3 regions of the Streptomyces sp. NPDC060198 genome follow, and region 3 is predicted to be linked to each of the others. Evidence: riboswitches for the same ligand, from Rfam matches in the RefSeq annotation. Region 3 holds a riboswitch; each other region holds the start of a gene.

Region 1 (3,269 bases), on a different contig from region 3:
CGGAGGGGTCGGCGGCCCGCTCGGGATCGACCGTCCGGCCCGAGGCGACGAGCTTGCGCCCCTGGGTGAGATCGCGCGGACGGCCGACCGCCAGCAGGGCGACCAGCGCGCCGTCGCGCAGCCAGAGCACGGTCCACTCCTCGTCGGCCGGGTCGCCGCGCCACAGCAGGGTGTCGGCGTCCGCGTGGTGCCCGGCGTACTGGACGAAGCGGCCGAACTGCTCGGACCAGAAGTACGGCACCGGGTCGTACGGCTCCGCGGCCGCGCCCTCCGCGGCCGGCCCCGTGATGCCCGCCGCGACGGTGCGCGGGCCCTGGAGCGCATTGTCCCAGTGGTGGACCAGCAGGCGTGCGCCGTAGCGCGCGGAGGGGTACGAGGCGCAGTCCCCGACCGCGTACACCCCGGGCACCGAGGTGCGCAGCGCGGCATCGGCGATGACCGATCCGTCCGGGCCGAGCGCGATGCCGGAGCCGGCGAGCCAGCCGGTGGCGGGGCGGGCGCCGATGCCGACGACCACCGCGCCGGCCGGGAGCCTGCGTCCGTCGGCGAGGACCACGGCGCCCGGCTCGACGCGGTCGACCCGGGCGCCGGTGAGGAGCGTGGCGCCGGCGCGGGCGTACCAGTCGGCCATGGGGGCGGCGACCTCGGCGGGCAGTGCCCCGGCGAGCGGGCGGGCGGCGGCCTCCACGACGGTGACCGCGCAGCCGGCGGCACGGGCGGCGGTGGCGAACTCGGCGCCGATCCAGCCCGCGCCGACCACGACGACGTCGTGCTTCGCGGCGAGGACGGGCCGCAGCCGCGCCGCGTCGTCCAGGGTGCGCAGCAGGTGGACGCCGGGGACCCCTTCGGAGCCGGGCAGCGTCAGGGGTTCGGCTCCGGTGGCGAGGACCAGCACGTCGTACGGCACCGGGCCGGCCTCGGTGTCCACCTCCCGGTCGGCGGGACGCAGGCCCTCGACGGAGAGCCCGAGGCGCAGGCGGACGCCGAGGGCCTCGAAGTCGATGTCGAAGGCGGAGTGTTCGGCGGTGCCGAGCAGTACGGCTTTGGAGAGCGGCGGCCGGTCGTAGGGCTGGTGGGGCTCCGCTCCGATCAGGGTGACGGGCCCGGTGTACCCCTCGTCCCGCAGCGCCACGGCGGTCCGTACCCCCGCCATGCCCGCTCCGACGATGACGACGCCGTGCTCCGGCGCCCGCTGGTCGCTCTGTTCGCTCACGTACCCACCCTAAGGACCTGACGCTCCGCCAGTTCACGGGGTCGGCAGGCCCGTGCGGCGCCTCCATGGACCGAACAACTAGGGTGGCCGGGCAAAGACACTCGCGGGAGCCCGGACGAACCGGGCTGAGAGGGAGGCTGGCGGCCTCCGACCGTACGAACCTGATCCGGGTCATGCCGGCGAAGGGAGGGGCTGGACATCCATGCGTGCTTCACGGGAACCGACGGCCGCCGAGGACGCGAGCACGACCGGCGCCGGCCGCCGGGGGCCCTCGTACGACGTGCTCGTCGTCGGGGGCGGCATCATCGGCCTGGTGACCGCCTGGCGGGCCGCGCAGGCGGGGCTGAGGACGGCGGTCGTCGATCCGGAACCGGGCGGCGGCGCCGCGCGGGTGGCGGCCGGGATGCTGGCCGCCGTCACCGAACTCCACTACGGCGAGCAGATGCTGCTCGGGCTCAACCTCGCCTCCGCGGCCCGCTACCCGGAGTTCGTGGCGGAGCTGGAGGCTGTGAGCGGCCGGGAGACCGGCTTCCGCGCCTGCGGCACCCTCGCGGTGGCGCTGGACTCCGACGACCGGGCGCACCTGCGCGAACTGCACGCCCTCCAGGAGCGGTCCGGGCTCGACTCGCAGTGGCTCTCGGGGCGCGAATGCCGGCGGCTGGAGCCGATGCTGGCGCCGGGCGTACGGGGCGGGCTGCGGGTGGACGGCGACCACCAGGTCGACCCCCGCCGACTGGCGGCGGCACTGCTGGCGGCCTGCGAGCGGGCCGGGGTGGTCTTCCACCGCAGCCCCTGCGAGCGGCTGGAGGTGGCGCGCGGCCGGGCGTCCGGGGCGCTGCTCGCGGACGCCACCGCGGTCTCGGCCGGGCAGGTCGTGCTGGCCGCCGGGAGCCTCAGCGGCAGGCTCCCCGGGCTGCCGGAGGGCGTCGCCCCGCCGGTGCGCCCGGTGAAGGGCCAGGTGCTGCGGATGGCCGTGCCGGGGGCGTACGCCCCCTTCCTCAGCCGGACCGTGCGCGCGGTGGTGCGGGGCCAGGACCTGTACCTCGTACCGCGCGAGAACGGCGAGCTGGTCGTCGGCGCGACGAGCGAGGAGATGGGCTGGGACACCACGGTGACGGCGGGCGGGGTGTACGAGCTGCTGCGCGACGCCCACGAGCTGGTACCGGGCATCACCGAACTCCCGCTCACCGAGACCCTGGCCGGGCTGCGTCCCGCCACCCCGGACAACGCGCCGGTGCTCGGCCCGACCGCGCTGCCGGGCCTGCTGGTCGCCACCGGCCACCACCGCAACGGGGTGCTGCTGACCCCCGTCACCGGCGACGTCATGGCGCACGTGCTGACCACCGGCGAGCTGCCGGAGGTGGCCCGCCCGTTCGCGGCCGGCCGCTTCACCACCCCCACCGTCCCCGCGCGCGAGGAGCAGTACGCATGACCGACCACCTGGCCGGACCGGCCGACGTGACCGCCGGGGTGTCCGTCTCCGTCAACGGTGACCCGCGCGAGGTCTCCGCCGGCACCACCCTGGGCGCCCTCCTGGCGTCCCTGACCCGGGCGCCCTCGGGGGTCGCCGCCGCCGTCAACGAGAGCGTGGTGCCGCGCTCGGCGTGGGACACCACCCCGCTCGCCGGGGGCGACCGCGTCGAGGTCCTCACCGCGGTGCAGGGAGGCTGACCATGTCCGACGATCTCTTCCACCTGGGCGGACACGAGTTCTCGTCCCGGCTGATCATGGGTACCGGCGGCGCCCCCAGCCTGGACGTGCTGGAGCGGGCTCTCGTCGCGTCCGGCACCGAGCTGACCACCGTCGCGATGCGGAGGCTGGACCCCACCGTGCAGGGTTCGGTCCTCTCCGTGCTGGAGCGCCTCTCGATCCGGGTGCTGCCCAACACGGCGGGCTGCTTCACCGCGGGTGAGGCGGTGCTGACCGCCCGGCTGGCCCGGGAGGCCCTCGGCACGGACTGGGTCAAGCTGGAGGTGGTGGCCGACGAGCGGACCCTGCTGCCGGACCCCGTCGAGCTGCTGGACGCGGCGGAGATCCTGGTCGACGACGGGTTCAC
Region 2 (3,269 bases), on a different contig from region 3:
CTCCGGTACGAGGTGAGCGATCCGTACGCGATCCGGATGACCTTCCACCTGCCGGGTGACGCCCCTGTCACCTGGGCTTTTGGTCGTGAGCTCCTGCTCGACGGCCTCAACAGCCCCAGCGGCGACGGCGATGTGCACATCGGTCCCACCGAGCCGGAGGGGCTCTGTGACGTGCACATCCGGCTCCAGGTCGGAGCGGACCGGGCCCTGTTCCGGGCCGGGACGGCACCGCTCGTGGCGTTTCTCGACAGGACGGACAAGCTGGTGCCACTGGGGCAGGAGCACACGCAGGGTGACTTCGACGGGAATCTCGAAGAAGCGCTCGGCAGGATCCTCGCCGAGGAACAGAACGCGGGCTGACAGGCTGTCAGCCCGTTGGCTTTTGGGCCTCGCGCTCACGTCTTGCGGCGGCGGCCCCTCCCGGTCCGTACGGGTGCAGGAGCTTCGGCTTCCGCGCCGAGCCCTGTGCGGTCCGCGGACACCACCAGAGCGGCGAGCGCCGTCGTGACGGGCACCGAGGCGACCAGTCCGATCGAGCCGACGAGCGTACGGACGATCTCCTCCGCCACCAGTTCGCTGTTGGCGACCGTGCCGACACTGCTCTGCGCGATCGAGAACAGCAGCAGCAGAGGCAGCGCCGCGCCCGCGTACGCGAGCACCAGGGTGTTGACCACCGAGGCGATGTGGTCGCGCCCGATCCTGATGCCCGCCCGGTAGAGCCCGCGCGCACCCATGGTCGGGTTCGCCTGGTGCAGCTCCCACACCGCCGACGTCTGTGTGACCGTCACGTCGTCCAGGACCCCGAGCGAACCGATGATGACACCGGCCAGCAGTAGACCGCTCATGTCGATGTCCGGATAGAGGCCGTGGATGAGGCCGGTGTTGTCGTCGGTGTTGCCGGTCAGTCCCGCCCAGCCGATGAAGACCGAGCCCAGCAGCCCGATCAGTACCAGCGAGATCAGCGTGCCGATGACCGCCACCGAGGTGCGGGCGGTCACTCCGTGGCAGGTGTACAGCGCGATGAGCATGATCGCGCTCGCCCCGACCACCGCCACGAGCAGCGGGTTGGAGCCCTGCAGGATCGCGGGGAGGATGAACAGTGTCAGCAGGGCGAAGGACACCGCGAGTGCCACGAGTGCCATGACGCCTTTGAACCGTCCCACCACCACGACGGCGACGGCGAAGATTCCGGCCAACAGCGCCATCGGAAGCTTCCGGTCCACGTCGGTGACCGAGTACTGCAGGTCGTGCGGGGCGTCCGGCGCGTACGCGAGGACCACACCCTGACCCTCTCTCAACTGTCGTGAGGCTTCCGGCTGGACGATCTCGGCGAAGGTGCGACCCTTGTCGTTGCCGCTGGTCACCTCGATGGTGGCCTTCTTGCAGTCGCCGTCCTCCACCGCGGCCGGGCCGGAGCCCGTCGACGTGTCACCCGTGGCGGGTACCTGGGCGGCGTTGACGTCCGCGCAGTCCACCCGATCCACCTTCACCACCTTTCCCTGCTCGGTCTGGCGGTCGAAGCCCACACCGGTGCGCTCGTGCGCGGGAGTTCCGCCGGGCCAGAGCACCACCAGACCGACGACCACCGCCGCAGCGAAGGGGATCAGCACGCATGCGATGACCTTGCGCAGATGGGTCGAGACGGGCGCCGCCGGGCCATGGCTGTGCGTATGACCGTGTGAGGGGTCCTGAGGTTCTGGACGGTCCTGGGAGGAGTTCACCGGGCGATCATCGCAAGAACGGGGGAGGCCCTCTGGTCAGCACGGCCGGACGGGCGCTAGCGTGGTGGCACCTTTGCACACGCGGGAGCTCGGAGCACCGGGCTGAGAGGGCGCTGACCTCGTGATTCCTCACGGGACAGGCTGCGCCGACCGCCGAACCTGTTACCGGGTAATGCCGGCGTAGGGAGTAGGTCTCATGACCACATCGGACGCGATCACGCCTGCCTCCAGTTCTGACGAGCACGGCGGGGGGGACAAGTCCATCGGCTGGCACAAGGGGTACGTCGAGGGCTCGCGCCCCGGCCTCCGGGTGCCGGTCCGTCAGGTGCACCTGACCAACGGTGAGGACGTGACGCTCTACGACACGTCCGGTCCGTACACCGATCCCGCCGTCACCACCGACGTCCGCCGGGGCCTCGCCCCGGTGCGCGGCGGCTGGATCGAGAGCCGGGGGGACACCGAGGAGTACGAGGGGCGCCCGGTCCGGCCGGAGGACGACGGCCGCTCGCCCGCCTCGCGCGACGGCCTGCGCAACCTCGACGCGCTCTTCCCCGGCGGCGCGCGGGGACCCCGGCGCAGCCGTGACGGACGTCCCGTCACCCAGCTCGCGTATGCCAGGCGAGGGGAGATCACCCCCGAGATGGAGTACGTCGCGATCCGCGAGAACGTCGACCCGGAGGTCGTCGTCGAGGAGATCGCGGCAGGCCGGGCGGTGCTGCCGGCCAATGTGAACCACCCGGAGATCGAGCCGATGATCATCGGTAAGCGGTTCCTGGTGAAGGTGAACGCGAACATCGGCAACTCCGCCGTGACCTCCTCCATCGAGGAGGAGGTGGAGAAGATGACCTGGGCGACCCGGTGGGGCGCCGACACGGTCATGGACCTGTCCACCGGCCGCAACATCCACACCACCCGCGAATGGATACTCCGGAACTCCCCGGTGCCCATCGGCACCGTCCCGCTCTACCAGGCTCTCGAGAAGGTCGACGGCCGGGCGGAGGAGCTGACTTGGGAGATCTACAGGGACACGGTCGTCGAGCAGGCCGAGCAGGGCGTGGACTACATGACAGTGCACGCCGGCGTGCGCCTGCCGTACGTCCCGCTCACCGCTCGTCGTAAGACCGGCATCGTCTCCAGGGGCGGCTCGATCATGGCGGCCTGGTGCCTCGCGCACCACAAGGAGTCGTTCCTCTACGAGAACTTCGAGGAGCTGTGCGAACTCCTCGCGACGTACGACGTGACGTACTCGCTGGGGGACGGACTGCGGCCGGGCTCCATCGCGGACGCCAACGACGAGGCGCAGTTCGCCGAGTTGCGTACGCTCGGCGAGCTCAACACGATCGCCAAGCGGTACGGCGTGCAGACGATGATCGAGGGCCCCGGGCACGTCCCGATGCACAAGATCAAGGAGAACATCGACCTCCAGCAGGAGATCTGCGAGGAGGCGCCGTTCTACACCCTCGGCCCGCTGACCACCGACGTCGCACCGGCGTACGACCACATCACCTCCGGGATCGGGGCGGCGATGATCGCGTGGTGGGGCACGGC
Region 3 (3,269 bases):
CGTCCGTACGTCCGTACGTGCCGGAGCTCAGTACAGCGTCCGCCAGGCGCCGCGCGGCCAGGCCAGCACCGCGAAAATCTGTACGGCGGCGGCCTGTTCGATGGCCTGGGTGGCCCCGTCCTCGGCGAACCGCATCAGGCCGGTGGCGCTGTCCCGCTGCTCGGACCAGATGTGGTCCGCGTAGTCGGCCATCGCCCGTCGGTAGGCGGATCCGCCCGTCACCGACTCCAGCAGCAACAGGTTCTTGAAGAAGATCGAGTTGAAGAAGACGGGCTGGGTCAGCAGCCTGCCCTCGGTCACGAAGTGGGCGTACGCGGCTTCGGCCGTACTCCGGGCCTGATTCAGGTAGGTGCGGTCGCGGGTCGCCCCGTACAGCAGGGTGCCGACGCCGACCGGGACGCCCTGGTTGTAGGACCAGATGGTCCGGTCGACCGTGCCGGCGAGGTCGAGGTTGTCCCAGTAGAGGTGCTCGGGCGTCCGCAGGTGGGTGTTGGTCCAGTCGTAGAACCACCTGGACGACTCCAGATAACGGGACTTGCCGGTGATCTGGTGCAGGCGCAGGCCGAGTTGGGCGCCGGGCATGTTGGAGACCGTGTTGCGGCAGTGGTTCCAGTCGGCCTGGGTCCAGAACACCCCACCGGGGGCGGGGTGTTCCGCGTCGGTGTCCCAGCCCGACTCGACCAGCGCGAAGATCTCCCGCGCGCGGCGGAGCGCGGCGCGGTCGCCGGTCTGCAGATGCAGCTGGGACTTGGCCAGCCCCACCCACTCGTTGTCGTCGTAGAACATGTCGCCGCCGTCGCCGTGCGGCGCGACCGGATAGGAGTCGTAGCCGGCGAGCCCGGTGGTGCCGCCCGAGGCGTTCCAGTACAACTCCTGCGCCTTGGCGCGGACGGCCAGATCCGGTGCGTGGCGGGGATCCACGAAGGCCAGGTCGAGGGCTGCGACATGGACCTGGGACAGCGGCCATTCGTAGGAGTACGGGCGGTCGTCGACGGCGACCGGGTACTGCTCGCGAACGAGCCCGGTGCCGTCCGCCACGTCGAAGTACTTCTCCAGAGCGCGGTAGGTGACGTGGGCCCGCGAGAGGGAGGCCGAGGCGGACCGACTGCCGGCCGGGCCCGGCGCGGCGGACGCGGTGGCAGCGGTCGCGGGCGCGGCGGCCAGGGCGGCCAGAGAGGCGCCGAGGACCTGACGGCGTGAGGGGGACCAGCGCATACGGAGCTCTCCTGTTCGAGGTGCGACGCAGGGTGCGGGGTGTCCGACAGTGCTCGACAACGTTGTCACCGGGGTGCGGGAACGTCAACGGCCAGGACGGAAAAGGGTGGACCGTGATCACTTCCGGCCCGCGCGCCCCGGCGGGTCCCGCATCTCGCGCCTCGCGCCGACCGTTCTCCCGGTGATCGTGCTTCGGTCGCCCCCGCTGACCTGCCCCGGGCCGCCGTCCGGCTATCCTGACCGGCGAACCGGACACGGGGTGCCCCACGAGGGGCTGAGATCACACCCGTCGAACCTGAACCAGCTAGCACTGGCGGAGGGATGTCTTCATGGCATTGCCATATGCGCAGAACGACCCTGCGGTCGCGGAGCGGGAGGCTCCGTACTCGCGGACCGCCTTCGGTGGCCGCATGCCCACCGCACCCGGCGATCTGCGGATCGAGACCCACGGGATAGCCCCCGTCCCCGAGGACCGGCGTTACGGCGGCCCCGGTCGGCTCTTCACCGTCTGGTTCGCGCCCAACCTGACCATGACCGGCGTCTTCACCGGCACCGTCGGCATCGCGCTGGGCCTGGACTTCTCCACCGCGCTCGTCGCGGTCGTCCTCGGCACGCTCGTCGGGGCGGCGCCCACGGCCGCCCTCGGCACCTGGGGAAGCCGGACAGGAGTCGGTCAACTCCCGCTCGCCCGAATGGCGTTCGGCAGAGGAGTCGTACTGCCCGGAGCGTTGCAGTGGCTGTCCTCGATCGCCTGGGACGCGCTGATCGGCCTGTTCGGCGGGGACGCGCTGGCCCAGCTGTGCGGCTGGCCGTTCTGGCTGGGCGTGCTGGTCATGATGGCCGCCCAGGGGGGCCTCGGCGTACTGGGGTACGAGGCGATCCACCGGCTCCAGACCGTGATGACGTTCCTCCTGGCCGCCGCCTTCGCCGTGCTGGCCGTCAAACTGCTGGACGGAGTGCACCCCGCCGCCACCGGTGCCGCGCACGGCGGGGACCGGGCGGGCGCCTTCGTCCTGACGTTCACGATCGCGCTGAGCCTGTCGCTGTCCTGGGCCCCGTACGCGAGCGACTTCAGCCGCTACCTTCCGGTCGGTACCTCCCGCCCGCGAATGTTCTGGTGCACCCTGCTCGGCATCAGCGTCTCCTTCGTGGCAGTCCAGACGCTCGGCCTGTGGGGCGCGTCCGTCTTCACCGATCAGACCGCGCGGGGGATCGACACCCTGTTGGGCGGCGGCGCGCTCGGGGCGTTCGGCCTGCTCGCCGTGGTGCTCGCCGCGCTGTGCAGCAACGCCATGAACGACTACAGCGGTTCCCTGGCGCTGCAGACGATCGGGGTGCGCCTGCCGCGCCCCGTCGCCGCCGCGCTCGCCGCCGCGCTCGGTTTCCCGCTGGTGCTGTGGATGCACGCGGCCGACACCACGGCACGCTTCCAGAACGTGCTGCTCCTCGTCGGCTACTGGATCCCCGGCTTCGTCGCGATCGTGGCCGTCGACTGGTGGGCGAGGGCCAGGGCCCGCCGCGGTGCCCCGATCGACCTCGCCGCCGAGGGCGCCCGTGACCGGCCGTGGTGGCAGGCGGTCGCCGCCTTCGTGGTCGCCTTCGTCGCGGCGGTACCGTTCATGAGCACCGGCCTTTACGTGGGCCCGGTGGCGGAAGCCCTGCACGGGGCGGACCTCGCCTACGGCGTGGCGTTCCTCGTGGCCCTGTCCGTCTACGCCCCGCTACGCCTACGCTCCTGACGGACCGCCGGTCGCCTCGGAGACCGAACCGGCCGGGGCGGGGCGCCGGCCGTCTTCGGGGCCTTCCGTTCGCCAGGTGTACGGCGAGGTTTCACGAACCAGCCCCCGCCAGGTATCCGGGGAGCGCTGTCCTTGGGGCGACCTCGCTGTCCCCCCCCCATACCCCGGAGGCCGTCCCCCATGACAGAACTCGACCGGCGCAGGTTTCTGCGGATCGCCGGAGGTGCCGCGGCCTTCACGATGCTGAACGAGAGCATCGCGAGGGCCGCAGCCATTCCCGCGCAGGGCACCACCGGCACGATCCAGGACATCGAG

The links. A riboswitch is a leader RNA that binds a small molecule or an ion and turns the genes downstream of it on or off. The one in region 3 is predicted to bind thiamine pyrophosphate.
Region 1: it holds a riboswitch for thiamine pyrophosphate, as region 3 does, so the genes downstream of both, thiO (glycine oxidase ThiO) here and ACFWEP_RS31330 (purine-cytosine permease family protein) in region 3, are expected to answer to the same signal.
Region 2: it holds a riboswitch for thiamine pyrophosphate, as region 3 does, so the genes downstream of both, thiC (phosphomethylpyrimidine synthase ThiC) here and ACFWEP_RS31330 (purine-cytosine permease family protein) in region 3, are expected to answer to the same signal.

The regions. Positions count from the first base shown of each region.
Region 1 is NZ_JBHWZJ010000288.1:5,117-8,385, reverse strand. It holds gene ACFWEP_RS26655 (NAD(P)/FAD-dependent oxidoreductase) at 1-1,213, opposite strand, end outside; TPP riboswitch at 1,307-1,418, shown strand; gene thiO (glycine oxidase ThiO) at 1,416-2,645, shown strand; gene thiS (sulfur carrier protein ThiS) at 2,642-2,884, shown strand; gene ACFWEP_RS26640 (thiazole synthase) at 2,887-3,269, shown strand, end outside.
Region 2 is NZ_JBHWZJ010000058.1:478-3,746, reverse strand. It holds gene ACFWEP_RS10720 (SsgA family sporulation/cell division regulator) at 1-360, shown strand, start outside; gene ACFWEP_RS10715 (YibE/F family protein) at 396-1,721, opposite strand; TPP riboswitch at 1,793-1,925, shown strand; gene thiC (phosphomethylpyrimidine synthase ThiC) at 1,918-3,269, shown strand, end outside.
Region 3 is NZ_JBHWZJ010000448.1:58-3,326, forward strand. It holds gene ACFWEP_RS31325 (glycoside hydrolase family 76 protein) at 28-1,215, opposite strand; TPP riboswitch at 1,461-1,554, shown strand; gene ACFWEP_RS31330 (purine-cytosine permease family protein) at 1,545-2,954, shown strand; partial or broken gene ACFWEP_RS31335 (phosphocholine-specific phospholipase C) at 3,135-3,269, shown strand, end outside.